3 linked regions of the Nitrosopumilus sp. b3 genome follow. The main gene of each other region encodes a partner of the protein of the gene in region 3 in a complex. Links are inferred from orthologs where the notes say so. Each region holds a gene or a part of one and is shown on either strand. Other genes may lie near its edges.

Evidence for each region. The genes of interacting proteins can lie anywhere in the genome.
Region 1: C6990_RS05915 (region 3) and C6990_RS07520 share a complex: the UniProt entries of both Methanocaldococcus jannaschii proteins name them as parts of the RNA polymerase complex. The link is inferred for Nitrosopumilus sp. b3 from one-to-one orthologs.
Region 2: C6990_RS05915 (region 3) and C6990_RS07660 share a complex: the UniProt entries of both Methanocaldococcus jannaschii proteins name them as parts of the RNA polymerase complex. The link is inferred for Nitrosopumilus sp. b3 from one-to-one orthologs.

The regions. Positions count from the first base shown.
Region 1 is NZ_MU078696.1:241,963-247,451, reverse strand. Bases 1,647-4,522 are described here. They hold C6990_RS07520 (DNA-directed RNA polymerase subunit N), read left to right. Parts: upstream 1,647-2,904; coding sequence 2,905-3,141; downstream 3,142-4,522. Other genes in these bases: rpsB (30S ribosomal protein S2), read left to right, coding at 4,389-4,522; C6990_RS07515 (phosphopyruvate hydratase), read left to right, coding at 3,143-4,381; C6990_RS07530 (translin family protein), read left to right, coding at 2,139-2,753; C6990_RS07535 (NAD(P)H-hydrate epimerase), read right to left, coding at 1,647-2,065. In the rest of the region: nicotinate mononucleotide-dependent phosphoribosyltransferase CobT, read right to left, coding at 1-805; C6990_RS07540 (hydroxyacylglutathione hydrolase family protein), read right to left, coding at 813-1,421; more of C6990_RS07535, read right to left, coding at 1,418-1,646; more of rpsB, read left to right, coding at 4,523-5,012; mvk (mevalonate kinase), read left to right, coding at 5,036-5,489. UniProt on the Methanocaldococcus jannaschii protein: DNA-dependent RNA polymerase (RNAP) catalyzes the transcription of DNA into RNA using the four ribonucleoside triphosphates as substrates.
Region 2 is NZ_MU078696.1:267,792-273,222, forward strand. Bases 1,647-4,464 are described here. They hold C6990_RS07660 (DNA-directed RNA polymerase subunit H), read left to right. Parts: upstream 1,647-2,838; coding sequence 2,839-3,090; downstream 3,091-4,464. Other genes in these bases: C6990_RS07650 (PEFG-CTERM sorting domain-containing protein), read right to left, coding at 1,647-1,762; C6990_RS07655 (PEFG-CTERM sorting domain-containing protein), read right to left, coding at 1,826-2,659; C6990_RS07665 (DNA-directed RNA polymerase subunit B), read left to right, coding at 3,090-4,464. Also shown: C6990_RS07645 (PEFG-CTERM sorting domain-containing protein), read right to left, coding at 1-782; more of C6990_RS07650, read right to left, coding at 905-1,646; more of C6990_RS07665, read left to right, coding at 4,465-5,431. UniProt on the Methanocaldococcus jannaschii protein: DNA-dependent RNA polymerase (RNAP) catalyzes the transcription of DNA into RNA using the four ribonucleoside triphosphates as substrates.
Region 3 is NZ_MU078695.1:121,701-127,242, reverse strand. Bases 837-3,765 are described here. They hold C6990_RS05915 (DNA-directed RNA polymerase), read right to left. Parts: upstream 2,647-3,765; coding sequence 2,026-2,646; downstream 837-2,025. Other genes in these bases: C6990_RS05910 (Mrp/NBP35 family ATP-binding protein), read left to right, coding at 2,769-3,765; spt4 (transcription elongation factor subunit Spt4), read right to left, coding at 1,836-2,024; nadC (carboxylating nicotinate-nucleotide diphosphorylase), read right to left, coding at 974-1,792; C6990_RS05930 (tetratricopeptide repeat protein), read left to right, coding at 837-977. In the rest of the region: quinolinate synthase NadA, read left to right, coding at 1-570; more of C6990_RS05930, read left to right, coding at 576-836; more of C6990_RS05910, read left to right, coding at 3,766-3,881; C6990_RS05905 (GTP-dependent dephospho-CoA kinase family protein), read left to right, coding at 3,923-4,387; C6990_RS05900 (hypothetical protein), read left to right, coding at 4,541-4,918; C6990_RS05895 (sodium-translocating pyrophosphatase), read left to right, coding at 4,955-5,542. UniProt on the Methanocaldococcus jannaschii protein: DNA-dependent RNA polymerase (RNAP) catalyzes the transcription of DNA into RNA using the four ribonucleoside triphosphates as substrates.

The DNA of each region.
Region 1 (5,489 bases), on a different replicon or contig from region 3:
TGGTCCCAATTACAGTATTTTCTTCATTGAATCCAATTTTTGATGCAAATGCCAATACTGCTAGCATCTGTGTTCCTCCAGCAAGCATTACCTTTGAAACATCAGCTGCAGAACTTAACATCCCAGCAACAAAAGGAATCATAGGATCACCTACTTTTGCAACAATACTGTAGGGATGTTCAGAATCAATTCTTTCAAGTGCAGAATTAGCAATTTGATTTTTCAAATCTACAGGATTGTTTGGGATGCTAGAGCTTACTTTAGCATCAAAACCTAATCCTCTCAACACTGCCAATGCAGTTGTAGTTCCTCCAGGAATACTCTCACCAATCACAAGGCAATCTGAAAGTGATGCCAAACTCCTACCAACAATTCTACCATAATCCACAGCATGAGTTACTTGGGAATCAGTCATAGCATCACTTACAGAAATATTTTTTCCAAATGACAAGCCAGACTCAATAAAAGGCAATTGGGGCAAAACCTTACTTCCAGCATTAATTGTCAAATGTGGAATGCTAGAAGATTCTAATGCAGTTTTGGTAAGTAATCCAGGTGTAGGTTTTCCATCTGGAGTCATAGGGATTTTATCAATAGTTTTACAATATCCATAATGAAGGTATTCAGCATCAGCTGGTGGAGTAAATTGGATAGAATTCATATCAGCCCCAGCAAAAGTAATTCCTGGAATTTCACAAGTTTCAGTATAGGATAAAACGAATGAAAAAAGAAATCTACCTGATTTCATAGTGTCAATAAAATCATTGGCTTGATCTATATTCCCATGCAGTTCAAAATTTTCCAAGAAATCACTATCCCATCATTTCAACAAATTGTTGTTCAGTGCGTTTTTGCATTACATGATTTGTGATCTTCTCTTGTCCAAGAGTTGATACTTCAGAAGGACCATAATTATGACCCGAATACATCACCAAGTTATCATCTAATGAATACAAAACGTCAAACAGACTATGATACAGATCCTTTGCACTCCCTCCGGGTAAATCAATTCGTCCACAATTTCCAACAAATAATGTATCACCTGAAAAAATTTTGCCATCACCTACAAGACAGATACTATCTTTAGAATGACCAGGGGTATGAAGTACTTTTAATTTTGAATTGCCAAATTCTATAAAATCACCATCTTTTACAGCAATGTCATGCTTTAATTCTGAATATTCATGTTGGATTATTGGGGCTTTGGTTGATGCAGATATTGCTTCATTTCCCAAAGTATGATCAAAATGATGATGAGTATTTACAATGTATTTTATTTTTAGATCATTTTTTTTTATGATCATTTCTAATTCCATTAGTTCCCAAGAGGGATCAATAATTATTGCTTCACTTGTATCTTCATCTTCTACAATGTAAGTAAAATTTTGCATATTTCCAACTTGGATTTGGTGGACTTTCATAAGATACCCTCTTCAGCTTCTGGCGGAATTCCAATTTTTTCTACAAACAATTCACCTGTCAAATCTTTTCTCTTTGGAATCCCTTGCTTCATTTTATGAAAGGTAACTGTCATGTTACATTTGGTACAAATGTTTGCAGTCTCACCTGTTTGAGGATCTAATCCAGATGGGACATCAACTGCAAATTTGTAACAGTCTGTTTCATTGATATAATTTATTGCAGATGCATATGGTTCTCTAATTTCTCCTATAATACCAGTTCCCAAAATTCCATCTACTATCACGTCTGGTTTGAAATCAAAATTCAAAGAATCTCCGGTCATTAGTTTCACAGATGGCATTTTTTGTAATATGGACCAGTTCCAGTTGCTTTCTTCAGTTTTGATTTTCTCAGGAGTACCAAGAAGCATTACAGTTACTTTAACATTGTAACCTGCCAAGTGTCTTGCCATCACCAAGCCATCACCACCATTATTTCCCAATCCTACAAAAATCAAAATATTTTTAGATTCTACATTCCCGAGTTTCTCAACCAGTCTACGTACAGAAGCAGCACCGGCATTTTCCATCATGAATTTTTTTAAAAAGCCCATATCATGACCTTTGTTTTCAATTTGATACATTTGGTCCACAGTAATTTCCATACAGTAAATGAAAATTATATCCAAAATAAGAGTTTAGCAAACGGCTTTATCCTAGTTTTAAGATATTTTCACCATGACTTTAAAGAATGTAAAAACATCACTAAACAAAATTTCAAAATCCTTAGGTGTAATTCAGGATTCAAGAGAATTTTTGTTAAAAAATACAAGAGAGATTATTATTCTCTGTAGCAAATCAATTATCGCGGTTCACAAAGGAGATCTTAAGACAGGGAAAAATAATCTAAAACAGGCAGATATTCTCTTAAAAAAATACAAGAAAAAAGCAACCAGTGGACTTGAAAGATATCTAATTACACCAGAGCAAGAATTTGTAGAAGCAGCAAGTCTAATTGCGATTGTTGAGAAAAAAGAGATTCCTTCTGATAAGAAATTATCAGTAATGCCAGAATCATATGTTCTTGGATTGCTTGATTGTGTTGGAGAACTAAAAAGAATGGTATTTGACAAGATTCGAATTGGAGAAATAGATGACGCCACTAGAATTTTTGATGTTATGGAGAATTTGTATCTGAATTTGTACACTTTTTCGTTGTATGATAAAGTAGTCAAAGAGGCTAGAAGAAAAATAGACGTCAATAGAATTCTAGTTGATGATGTCAGATCTGCAATTACAGAAGAAAAAAGGCGTAGTGAATTAATCAAAACTTTACAAAAACTAGAAAAATAATTTTAAAATTCTAGTGCGGGCGATGGGATTTGAACCCACGAACTCCTGAGAGACTAGCCCCTCAAGCTAGCGCCTTTGGCCAGGCTGGGCGACGCCCGCAAAGGAAGTGCCTTGCATGGTTTTTATAATCCTTGATTACTTTTTCGTTCGTATGTTAATACCTGTTAGATGTTTTACTTGCGGAAATTTAGTTGCAGACAAGTTTGAAGATTATCAAAATAAAATTAAAGCAGGAGAAGATCCAGTGAAAACTCTGGATTCTTTAGGAATTGAACGATATTGTTGCAGAAGAATGCTTTTGACAACTGTAGAAACAATTCAACAAGTAATTCCATTTTATGAAGCAATTCAGAGAAGAAAACAAGAAGTTCAATCTGAGTTAGAATAACTTGGCCAAAATATCCTCAATTGAAGGACGTATTCTATACAACAGTAGAGGTACAAAAACTATTGAAGTTGACGTAGAATCTGAAGGAAAGTTTCTAGGTAGAGTATGTGCACCTTCAGGTGCAAGTGTAGGAAAATATGAAGCAGTAAGTTTTCCTAATGGAAAACCAGAAGAAAGTCTAAAAATTCTAAAAGAAAATGCTAAAAAATTCATTGGGTTAGAATCATCAGATCTAAAAGAAATTCACAATACGCTGAAAAGTTTGGATGATTCTACGAATTATGCAAACATAGGTGGAGCATTAGCTTTTGCAGTAACAATTGCATCAATGGAATCAGCATCAAAAGCCTCTGGTCAGGAATTGTTTCAGATATTATCATCAGAATCATCATTCAAATTTCCATTTCCAATAGGTAATATTTTAGGAGGTGGAGCACATGCAGGTCCTGGAACACCAGATATTCAAGAGATTTTAATTTGTGCTAACGGTTCAAAAACAATTGAAGATGCAATTGAAACAAATTTGTTAGTTCATAAAGAATTACGTAGTGTTTTAGAAAAAGAAGATCCTCATTTTACAAATGGACGAGGAGATGAAGGAGGATGGGCACCAAAACTAGAAAATATAAAAGCATTAGAAGTTTCTGCAAAAGCTTGTGAAAATTTAGGATTCACATTAGGAAAAGAAATATCATTAGGAGTAGATTTTGCATCATCTACCCAATGGAATGAAGAAAAAGGAAAATATGTTTATGATAGAGCAGGGTTTGAAAATTCTTCAGGAGAACAGATAGATTTTGCAGCAGGTATTATTGAGAAGTTCAAATTAATTTATGCAGAAGATGCAGTGCATGAAGAAGCATTTGAAGACATGGCAGAATTAACAGCAAAGTTCCCAGACACATTAGTTACAGGTGATGATTTGACAGTAACTAACAAAGACATTCTAACAAAAGCAATTGGCTTAAAATCATGTAATGCTGCTATCCTAAAAGTCAATCAAGCAGGTAGCCTTTATGATGCATTTGAATTTGCCAGTGTTGCAAATCAAAATAATATCAAACTAATCACATCTCATAGATCGGGTGAATCTACTGACTCACAAATTTCCCACATCGGTCTTGCTACAAAGTCAAAAATGCTCAAAGTAGGGGTAGTAGGTGGAGAAAGAGTGGCAAAATTAAATGAATTATTACGCCTCTCAGAGCATGATTTAATACGCGGTATGGTAGAGATTTAAAATCGTCATGAGCCAACAAGCAGAAACAACTGACATTAAGAAGAAGATCCTAGCTACTGGAATCAGGGTAGGAACTCAAGTAAAGACAAAATTCATGAGACCATTTATCACCAAAGCCAGTCCTGAAGGACTTTACATGCTTGATTTAGACATCACATTAGAGAAAATCAAAACTGCAGCCAAATTCATCAATAGATTAGGAGCAGATAATCTCATAGTATGTTCAGGCAGACAATATGCAGAAACGCCAATTGAAAAATTCTGTGAGATGTTAAATTCAAAGAAGCTCCTTGGAAGATTTATGCCAGGAACATTGACAAATCCCTCATTACCATATTACATTGAGCCAAAATTAGTGTTAATTTCAGATCCTCAAGTTGATGAGCAAGCTATCATTGAAGCAACCAATGCAGGAATTCCAATCATAGGAATTGCAAATACGGATAACATTACATCTAATCTGGACGTAATAATTCCTGCAAATAATAGAGGAAGAAAAGCTCTTGCCACAGTTTACTGGTTACTTGTACGTCAGGTACTAATTGAAAGAGGAGAGCTCAAAGAAGATGAATCAATGAAATATGAAATTGATGATTTTGAAACAAAGATTACCGAAGAGGAAATCGAGTAATTCAATCAGAATTTAGAATTCACTTGAAATCTAGAGCTTCTGTACCAGGAAAAGTTATTCTTTTTGGAGAGCATTTTGTAGTATATGGAGTCAAATCTATTCTGTGTGCAATTGATAAAAGAATTACAGTTACTGCAGAAAAAACTAAAGAGAAAAAAATTTCCATTAAATCCAACATTGGCAATCTAGAGCTAGAAAAAAATATACCACTTTCAGAAATTAACTCCCCACTAAAACCATTTTATTTTTTAGCAAATAAAATAATAAAAAATCACGATACAGGAATTAAAATCATAGTAGAATCAAATATTCCATTAGGAGTAGGTTTGGGTTCATCATCTGCTTGTTGTGTTGCAGGAGCTGCGGCAATTTCCAGACTATTTTCAAATGCAAGCAAAGAAGAAATTTTAAAACTTGCGATTGAAGCTGAAAAAACAATTTTTCAGGATACATCAGGTGCAGATTGTACTGTATGCA
Region 2 (5,431 bases), on a different replicon or contig from region 3:
TTTGCAGATACTGCAATTATTGAGATAATTGCTACTGCTAGAATCATGGCTGCGATTGTACCAAATTCTGGTATCACAAAGGTACCTATAATTTCAATCTTTTCGGCGCCTGCAAGGAACATGACTGTTACTTTATTTCCATCAATTTCAACATCATCCCATTCTTGTCCATCAACTAGTACCATGAAGATACCGTCCTGAACTTTTTTGGTTGGGGTTACTGTTAACGTTCCATCACTTTTAGCGTCGATGTTAATGACAATTGATTTGTCATCAGTATTGAGAGTTGCACTTTTCACTACTCCACCATTAATGGTAAATGGTATACATTGACCACTTGCAGTAATCTGACCTGGGCCACATTTACTTGGAGTTGTAGGCTTTGAAGTTGCTTCTCCACCAATTAGTTCAACTTGTGCTTTGCTGCTTTTTTCAACACTGCCATAGTTTACTTTAATGGTGTAAGTACCATCGTATTTCCACAATGCACCTGCTGTGTTTAATGTAGTCTCAAAACTCTTGTCATCTGCTACAACTATTTGATTAATTGTAACAATGGAGTTGAGTGGATTCACAACAGTTACTGTGACTGGATATCCAGATGCTATGTTTGCTACTTGGCCTGTTACCGTAATTATCTCATTATGCATGTACTGCTCTTTATCTGTCCATACAGATATTGGGAGTGCTTGCATCAATGAATTCTTTGCTGATGCTTTAGCCTCATCCTGAGCACATCCTACACATGCTGGTGGAAGTTCTACCGCATATGCTGATGACATAGTTAAGGTACCGACTGCAGTCAAAACGGCTAGTAGCGCGAACGACGTACGACTGTTCATCTTGTTGCGAATTGAACCTGTCTCTATTTATGTATATTTAAAAAGAGAAAAAAGTTGTGAACTTAGTATCTTGGCATAATGCTAAGTCTTGACTTTGCAGATACTGCAATTATTGAGATAATTGCTACTGCTAGAATCATGGCTGCAATTGTACCAAATTCTGGTACTACGACTCCATCTTTGATATCGACTTCAGTTGAAGCGGTATATTTTGGATCGTCAAATTGTTTTGCACTTACAGTATAGAATCCATTTTGCTTCCATAGTGGTCCGCCTATGGTTATTTCCTTGGTAAATTCTCCATTAAGCATTGGTGATACTTGAGCAACAGATACTACATTTCCATTTGGTGCCGTTATGGTTAAAGTAACATCTTGACTTACTCTGTCTGTTGTACCTTCTATGTTGATTGTTGTAGATCCTATAACAGCATCTGCATAAATTTCAATTCCTTTATCTGTTGCAACATTTGGAGTGGTGTAAACTAATCCTGATTCCATATTGGTCTCAGTTACAAGAGTTTTTTTTGCCATTCCGTTTGCTACTTCAACAAGCACCTTTAGTGTGTACAATGAACTTTGCTGTGGGCTTTGCATTGCCGTTACAGTATAGAATCCATTTTCAGTCCATGTTGGGCCTATTTTGAATTCGGTTGTAAATTCTCCATTGACATCTGGTGAAACTTGACCAATTCCTACTACATTATTCCCACTTGGAGATGTTACTCTAAATGTGACATCTGTAATTTTTGAAATTGTCTTGCCTGTTACCGTAATCGTGTCTGAGTTTCTGTCAGCCATGGCTGTAAGACTCATTCCTTGACTTTGAGCAAAAGCATCTTGTTGAATTGAAGTCATTGAAATTAATGACAATGCCATGAGGGCTATCGCCATTGATGTTGTAGAACGTTTAAAATTCATACTAATTCAAGTTCAGATATCTTGTTATTTATGTATATTTAAAAATAGAAAAAAAGATGAAATTTAGTATCTTGGCATAATGCTAAGTCTTGACTTTGCAGATACTGCAATTATTGAGATAATTGCTACTGCTAGAATCATGGCTGCAATTGTACCAAATTCTGGAACTACAAATGTACCGATTATTTCGATCTCTTCAGCTCCTGCTGGGAATGCTATGGTAAGAACTCTATTCGTTGCTGATGTTGTTTCCTCAAAGTCTACTTCTTCTCCATCAATTAAGACAAAGAAATCGTCATCTTCACCATTCATTGTTGCATCCAACACAGATCTTGGGATTGTCAAGGTTAGTGAACCATCACTTGTTGCATCAATAGATACAATGAGTGAATTTGCTTCGAAATCAGGCATGATACTTAGTAATTTTCCGCCTGTGATCATGTATCCAATCAAATCTGTAGAACCTTCAATTGCAACTGTTTTGTCAGTTACAGAACCTCCAGTTGTTGGTGGTGTCATTGTTGATCCTCCAAATTCAAATGTTGCCTCAGCTGATCGATTTTCAGTTCCATACTGAACTGTTATCGTGTATGATCCTTCTGCTTTCATTAATGCTCCTCCGGCAGTAATTTCGGTACTGAATTTTTTATCAACACCAACTGTTACTTGAGCAATTGATACCAAGTTTCCATTAGGAGCCTTGACAATTACACTTACTGGAGTGCCAGAATACAGATCTTTCACTTCGCCTGTTACTAGAATTGTTTCACCTTCTGAATATGATGACTTGTCCGTAGTAACAACAATCGAGTTTTGTATTTGTCCAAATGCTGGTGCCATACCAATACTTACAATTAAAATTGCAGATAGGGTAAACACCGTTAGATGAGCTTTCATCAATTTTAGGCGAAAAATTATGCTATTTAAGGTTGCGATAAAATTTATTGACTAAAAAGAAAAAACACAATTCTATGCCGAATTTCAGATTAGATATATATTAACCCGAGCGTGAGATTTTGACAGTTTGTGTGTATTATTTTCCGTTACATTTAATGTTCTACGTGGAGGTTTTGTAGATGGCAACTAAAAAAAATCAAGTTCTAGTACCTGATCATGTCTATGTACCAAAACATGAGATCATCTCAAAACAAGAAGCTGAAGAAGTTTTGAAAAAATACAACTGTAAACCCACAGAATTACCCTTAATCTTTGTAAACGATCCTGCAATTTTAGGACTTGGAATAAAACCTGGTGATATGATAAAGATCACTAGAAAAAGCCCAACTGCAGGAGAGAGCCTCTATTACAGATACGTGGTGGAAGTATAATGGCAGATTCTTCTACAAAACGTTGGCCAGTAATTCAAGATATTTTAAAACGTGAAGGTATTGCACGTCAACATCTCAACTCATTTGATGAATTCCTAGAAAGGGGATTACAAAGTATCATCAATGAGGTAGGGCAAATTGATATTGAAAATGCTGAATACCCTTACAAAATTCAACTAGGAAAAGTTAAACTTCAACAACCAAGAATGATGGAGCTTGATGGTTCTATTACTCATATTACTCCAGCTGAGGCAAGACTGAGAAATGTTTCATACTCTGCACCTGTAATGATGGAGGCAAGTGTTGTAGAGGATGGTAAAATTTTAGAGTCAAGATTTGTTCATATTGGAGACGTACCAGTAATGGCAAAATCTAATGCATGTATCTTGCATAACTTCTCTACTCAAAAATTAATTGAACACGGTGAAGATCCAAATGATCCTGGTGGTTACTTTATCATTAATGGTTCTGAAAGAGTCATTGTAGGGTTAGAAGATCTTTCTTACAATAAAATTATTGTTGATAGAGAAACTGTTGGCGGAAACATTGTTTTCAAAGCTAAAGTATATTCATCAATCGTTGGTTATCGTGCAAAACTAGAACTTGTTATGAAAAATGATGGTTTGATTGTAGCTAGAATTCCTGGCTCTCCAGTTGATATTCCAGTTGTCACATTAATGAGAGCACTTGGATTGGAATCTGATAGAGAAATTGCAGCAGTGGTTTCATTGGTAGATGACTTGCAAGATGAATTAGAAGGCTCTTTTGAAAAAGCAGGTGATGTCCCAACATCTAAAGATGCTATTGTTTACATCAGTAAAAGAATCGCACCTGGAATGTTAGAGGAATTCCAAATCAAACGTGCAGAGACTTTACTTGATTGGGGATTATTGCCACACTTAGGTAAACATCCAGAGAACAGAAAAGAGAAAGCACAATTCTTAGGTGAGGCAGCTTGTAAATTATTAGAATTAAAACTTGGTTGGATTACTCCTGATGACAAGGATCATTATGGAAACAAAGTAATCAAATTTGCAGGACAAATGTTGGCAGATCTATTTAGAACTGCATTTAGAAATTTGGTCCGAGACATGAAATACCAATTAGAAAGATCAGGTCAAAAAAGAGGAATTAACGCAGTAGCTGCTGCAATTCGTCCGGGAATAATTACAGATAAACTAAACAACGCTATTGCAACAGGAAACTGGGGACGAGGACGTGTAGGTGTTACCCAATTACTTGATAGAACAAACTATCTCTCAACAATTAGCCATCTTAGAAGAATTCAATCTCCTCTCAGTAGAACCCAGCCAAACTTTGAGGCAAGAGATTTACATGCTACCCACTTTGGAAGAATTTGTCCTAGTGAAACTCCTGAAGGCTCAAACTGTGGTTTAGTGAAAAACCTTGCACTATCTGGAATTATCTCAGTAAATGTTCCATCTGAAGAGATTGTAGAAAAACTCTATGATCTTGGAACAGTACATTTCTTTGATGCAAAAGAAGATTTGAAGAAAGATGGAACTCGAGTATTTGTTGATGGTCGTCTAATTGGATATTTCAAAGATGGTCAAGAACTGGCTGAATCTTTAAGAGACCTTAGACGAAATTCAAAGATTCATCCTCATGTTGGAGTTTCATTTCATAAATCTGACATTGAAGGTTCGACAAGAAGACTTTATGTAAACTGCAATGCTGGACGTGTTTTGAGACCACTGATAATTATCAAAGATAATAAATCATTACTGACCCAAGATCTTTTGGATAAAATTTCAAAGAAATTACTTTCTTGGACTGATCTTTTGAGAATGGGTGTTTTAGAAATGATAGATGCTAATGAAGAAGAAAATTGCTATGTCACTTTGGATGATAAAGATACAAAGAAACATACTCATCTAGAAGTATTCCCACCAGCAATCTTGGGTGCAGGAGCTTCTATCATACCATACCCTGAACATAACCAATCTCCAAGAAATACATACGAGTCTGCAATGGCCAAACAAAGTTTAGGATTCTCAACACCTATGATGAATACCAGTACTTACGTAAGACAACACTTTATGCTATACCCACAAGTTCCAATTGTAAATACAAAAGCAATGAAACTTTTGGGATTGGAAGATAGGCCAGCAGGTCAAAACTGTATAGTTGCAGTATTGCCATTTGATGGTTACAATATTGAAGATGCAATTGTTCTTAGCAAAGCCTCTGTTGATAGGGGTTTGGGGAGAACTTTCTTTTTTAGAATTTACGATGCAGAGGCAAAACAATATCCTGGTGGAATGCGTGATACTTTTGAAATTCCTAACGCTGAAGATAATATTAGAGGTTACAAGGGAGA
Region 3 (5,542 bases):
TGTACTTCATCTAATGCGGTAAATGTTGTAAAAGCAATTCCTGAAGAAAAAGAAATATTATTTTTGCCCGATATGTTCCTTGGCTCTTATGTTGCAAAAATGACTGGGAGGAAAAATATGCATATCTGGGCAGGAGAATGCCATGTCCATGCTGGAATTACTCCTGAAGATGTAACTGAAAAATTAAACTCTATGAAAGATGCGGAATTTGTAATTCATCCTGAATGTAGCTGCACAACTCCTATGATGTATGATGTGGCTGATGGAAGCTATGATGACAAAAAAGTTTCAATTCTTTCTACCGAGGGAATGTTGAATCATGTTCATCAATCAAAAGCAAAAAACTTTGTTGTTGCAACAGAGACTGGAATCTTGTATAAAATGCGACAGCAAAATCCAGGAAAAACATTCATCCCCGCATCAGAGAAAGCTGAATGCCAATACATGAAGATGATTACTCTTGAAAAAGTGTATGATGCACTGATAAATGAAAAAAATGTTATCACTGTCCCAAAAGAAATTGCTGATAAGGCCCGTTTGGCAATAAATAGAATGCTTGAAATCAGTTAAACTACGTGACTGCTTTGGTTGGATTATTCAGTAGAACTCCAAAAGATCCCAACAAGAAAAAAAATATTGAAAAACTAAAAGAAATAAAAAAACTAGTTAAAGAAAAAAAATATGCTGCTGCTCTAAAATCTGGAAATGATTTTTTGCACAAAGTTCCACATCATCATGATATTTTGTTTACTATGGGTGGAATTTACTATTTACAAAACAAGTACAAAACTGCAATATCTTACTTTGATAAAGCATTAGAAATTGCTTCATATGATGTTGAAGTTTTGCTACTCAAAGCATATTCACATCAAAAATTGGGTGAAAACAAAAGGGCAATTCAATGCTGTGAAAAAATTCAAGAAATTGATCCAAAAAATAAATCTGTTCTAAAATTACTAGAAGAATTGAATTCTTAAATTTCTAAACTCATATCGATTCCTTTAACAGAATTTGTAATGCTCCCAACTGATATGATATCTACTCCTGTCTTACCAAAACTGGCAATGTTTTTGGAATTAATACCTCCTGATGCTTCAAGTTTTACTTTGGCTCTTAATTTCTCATTTCTGAGCACTTGGATTGTTTTCTTGATTTGTGCTGGTGTGAAATTATCTAGCATTATTATTGATGCACCTTCTTTTGCTGCAAGAACTGCGTCTGATGTTTTTTCAACCTCTACTTCGAATTTTTTGTGTCTTTTCTTTGCTTTTTTAATTAGAGATAGTATTGAGCCTTCAATTGCAATGTGATTATCCTTTATCATGACCATTTCGTCTAGTTTGAGTCTATGTTTTTTACCTCCGCCAATCTCTACTGCTTCTTTATCGAAATATCTTAACCCTGGGGCAGTCTTCCTGGTTGCATACAATTTTGTTTTTGTTGGGATTTTTTTTACAAGTTGATTAGTTTGCGTTGCAATTCCACTCATTCTAGTTAGTATGTTTAATGCAGTTCTCTCACATGTGAGAATTTTTCCTGCATCGCCTGAAATTGTCATTATAGTCTGATTAGGTTTGACTCTGGAACCATCTTTTCTAATAATTCTTGCATTACATCCTTTTAATTTAAAAATCTCTTTTGCATAATTTGCTCCTGCAACAATGGCATCTTCCCTTGAAATTATTTTAGCTGAAATTTTTTTCTTTGGCAAAAGGACACTAGTAATGTCTCCAGCACCTATATCTTCAGCAAGAAATTGTGATAATTGTTTTTTAGAATTAAATGACAACACTATTGTTAAAATATTACTGTGATTTTAAAGATTTAGAAATTTTCTATGTTACTTTGATTGCATACTTGCCTTTTTGTGTAATTCCTAGAGTTTTTGAAATCTCTGAATTTGTAGGATCAACTACTAGAACAATTCCACTCCAGTCCGGTGTCAAATCTGATGACTTGCAACCTGGACAAACTTTACCTGTTGTAACAAACTTACATTTACGGCATGCCATTTCTCGTGCCATCTTAACTTGCCTCTACTTCAGCTTCTTTTGCAGGTTTATCTGAATCCCCTGTGGATTTTTTGATCTCTTCTGCAATCCAGTCATCTGCTCCAAGGAATGGTTGTCTACATGTAATTCCAATCTTGCCCATTGCAGCAGCTTTTCCTAATGATACTGCAGTAATCCTTGCACGAAGTGTAGATCCGACTTTTAATGTTCTTCCACTTTGATTAGCTAAGATCATTCCAGACTTTACATCGCTCTTAAGATAATCATCCATAACTTGTGACAGGTGAAGTAATGCATCAGTTGGACCAATTCTTACAAATGCTCCAAAGTCTGTAATGTCTACAATTTCACCTTGAACAATTTCCTGTAGTTTTGGATAAAATGTTAATGCTTCAAACTGAACTCTATGGAATGTACCGCCATCTCCTGCAATCATTTTTCCCATTTCGTCAACTTTTGCATCTAAAATCATGATGATATATCCTAAATCTGCATTAATCATACTCTCGTACTTTTCCTTGAGAATGTTTACTGCTGCCTTTTTGAGTGTAGTTCCAAACAAGCTGGGAGGAATCCTGACAACATCAACTAGGGTAGATATAGAAAACAACTGAGTTTTTTTCTTGAATTTCAATTTATGAATCTTTGGGTGATTTAGTCATAATTTTCTAAAGATTTTGTTAATTTTTCAAAAAAATGACAATTTTTTTTCATGTCTGACTTATGTTTAAATAATGTAGACATGATTTTTACGCAATGGTTGGAATAGATCAAGTTCTTGAAAAACTGAGTACTGTCATTGATCCTGATTTGAAAAAAGACATTGTTTCAATGGGCATGATCAAAGACTTGGAACTAAATGACGGTGATCTGAAATTTACTTTAGAATTAACAACCCCTGCATGCCCTTTCAATGTCGAAATTGAAGATGATGTAAGAAAAGCAATTGGCGAAATTTCTGAATTAAAAAATTTTGATTTGAAAGTAACTGCAAAAGTAATGGAGGGCCGTTCACTTGATGCTGATACTGGAATGGCATCTGTCAAAAACATTATCGGTGTTGCAAGTGGTAAGGGCGGAGTTGGAAAATCAACTGTCTCATTAAATTTAGCATTGGCATTATCTGAATCAGGAGCTAAAGTTGGCTTACTTGATGCTGATATCTATGGTCCTAGCATTCCGTTAATGTTGGGAATGAAAGATGGTTTCATGGAAGTAGAAGAAAATAAACTTCAACCTGCAGATTTTAATGGACTAAAAGTTGTGTCCTTTGGTTTCTTTGCAGATCAATCTAATCAAGCGGCAATTTACCGTGGACCAATTATTTCTGGAATTTTAAAACAGTTCTTAGTTGATACTAATTGGTCTGATTTAGATTATCTTATAGTAGATCTTCCACCTGGAACAGGTGATATTCCACTTACACTTGCTCAAACAATACCTATTACTGGAATCCTTGTTGTAACAACTCCACAGGATGTTGCTAGTAATGTAGCAGTAAAAGCTGTATCTATGTTTGAAAAACTTAATGTTCCAATTATTGGTGTTGTTGAAAACATGAGTCACTTTATCTGTCCAAACTGTGATGACAAGCATTACATCTTTGGTGAGGGGGGTGCAAAAAAAATTAGTGAGCAGTTTAACATGCCTTTCTTGGGAGAAATTCCATTAAATTCTGGAATTATGGAAGGTTCTGATTTGGGCAAACCAATTATGATTACAAATCCTGATTCTCCAAGTGCAGAAGCTTTTAGAAAGAGTGCAAAAAATATTGCAGCTCAATGCAGTATTCTTGCATCAAAACTGCAAGATGAAATGGCATCTGAAAGTACTAGTGAAGAATCTGCTCCGGAACCAAGTACTAGTTAGTCACGATTAATGTGAAGTTACCTGATTCTTTAAGAGAACAATTGAAAATCCCTTTAGGGTTGCTTTTACCTGAAAGCCAAGCTGATAAAAAAAATATTCAAAAACATCTTTTGCCAAATTCCTATATCATCACTGTTGGTGACCGAACAACAAAAAAGATGATTGAATTTGGTCTTATTCCGTCCTTGCAAATTATTGACGGGAAGGAAAAACGAGAAAAAAAAGATCCGCCAAAACTTGCAAATGCCACTGAACTAACTGTTAAAAATCCTCCAGCAGAAATAACTTCTCAAAGTATTGATGTGATTAAAAATGCCTTTACTATGGAACCTCCCGTGAGACTGTTTGTTTTAGGCGAAGAAGATCTTTTGGTACTTCCAGTATGTATTCATGCACCTGATAATGCAATTGTTTTGTATGGTCAACCAAATGAAGGACTAGTAATTGTAAGCATTACTCCAGAAATTAGAAATAAAGCACAGTCAATACTTGATTTAATGGAATAATTGGGGTGTGATGAGACGGTGGCTGTATGATTGATGATTACTCTACTAAACCTTCTGACCCTATTAATTCATATTTTTAAAGAATGAAAATACACCAAATCTCTCACAAGAATTGACATTTCAAGATAAACCCAGATTGTTTGAGAAAGAGATGTGAAACTTGATCCTGATTTAAGACTGCAAATATTAGAAAAAATTGGCATCTATTCTAATCGTTTTTCAATTTCGGAACCTCGTATTTTACTATCTACAAAAGAGGTGCTTGATGCTCCAAAAGAAATGACTGAGGGCAGACGCACATCTGCATACAAGTACTATGGGGTATCTTACCTTCAACATAATCTAGTATTCATCAACGTAAGAAAAATCCCAGATGAAAAAACGCTTGAAAATACTATAGTCCACGAATTAATCCATATGCGATTCCCATATCTTGCCCATGGAAAAAGATTCAACAAATTGGTAAGACAAGGGCTTCGAGGAAAAACATTTTTGCCATACAGAAAAAGAAGTAAGATCTCTGCTATTTGATTTATATTTCCAATACTTAGGCAAGCTGAGTATAACATGGAAATTGCTGAAATTCTGCCTTTTATCGCAGGTATTGCATCATTTTTAGTTGCAGGTGGATTGGTTGCTTGGATTACAAAGCAACCTGCAGGGACAAAAGAAATGATGGATATCTCAAATGCAGTCAAAGAAGGGGCTGCTGCATTTCTAAAAAGAGAGATGATGATTATTGTCCCAGTAGCTATTGCATTATCCTTGATTATTGCAGTATTTTTGACTCCGTCAAATGGATTGGCATTTGCAGTTGGTGCAGCATTGTCTGCCGTTGCAGGAATTATCTCATTAAAAATTACAGTAAAAGCAGCAGTAAGAGCTGCAAATCTTAGTAGCAGTGGATTAGGAAAGACCTTTGCTATGGCCTTTAGAGGAGGTGCAACAGTAGGTCTTGCAGTTCCTGCGATGGCCTTGGTTGCAATTACTGGTCTTTATGTCATTTATCCAGATCCAATCACAATTGCAGGTGTAGGAATTGGAGCCAGTTTAATTGCATTATTCATTAGAATTGGCGGTGGAATTTTCACAAAAGCTGCAGACATGGGTGCAGACTTGGTAGGAAAAGTGGAGGCTAATATTCCTGAAGATGAT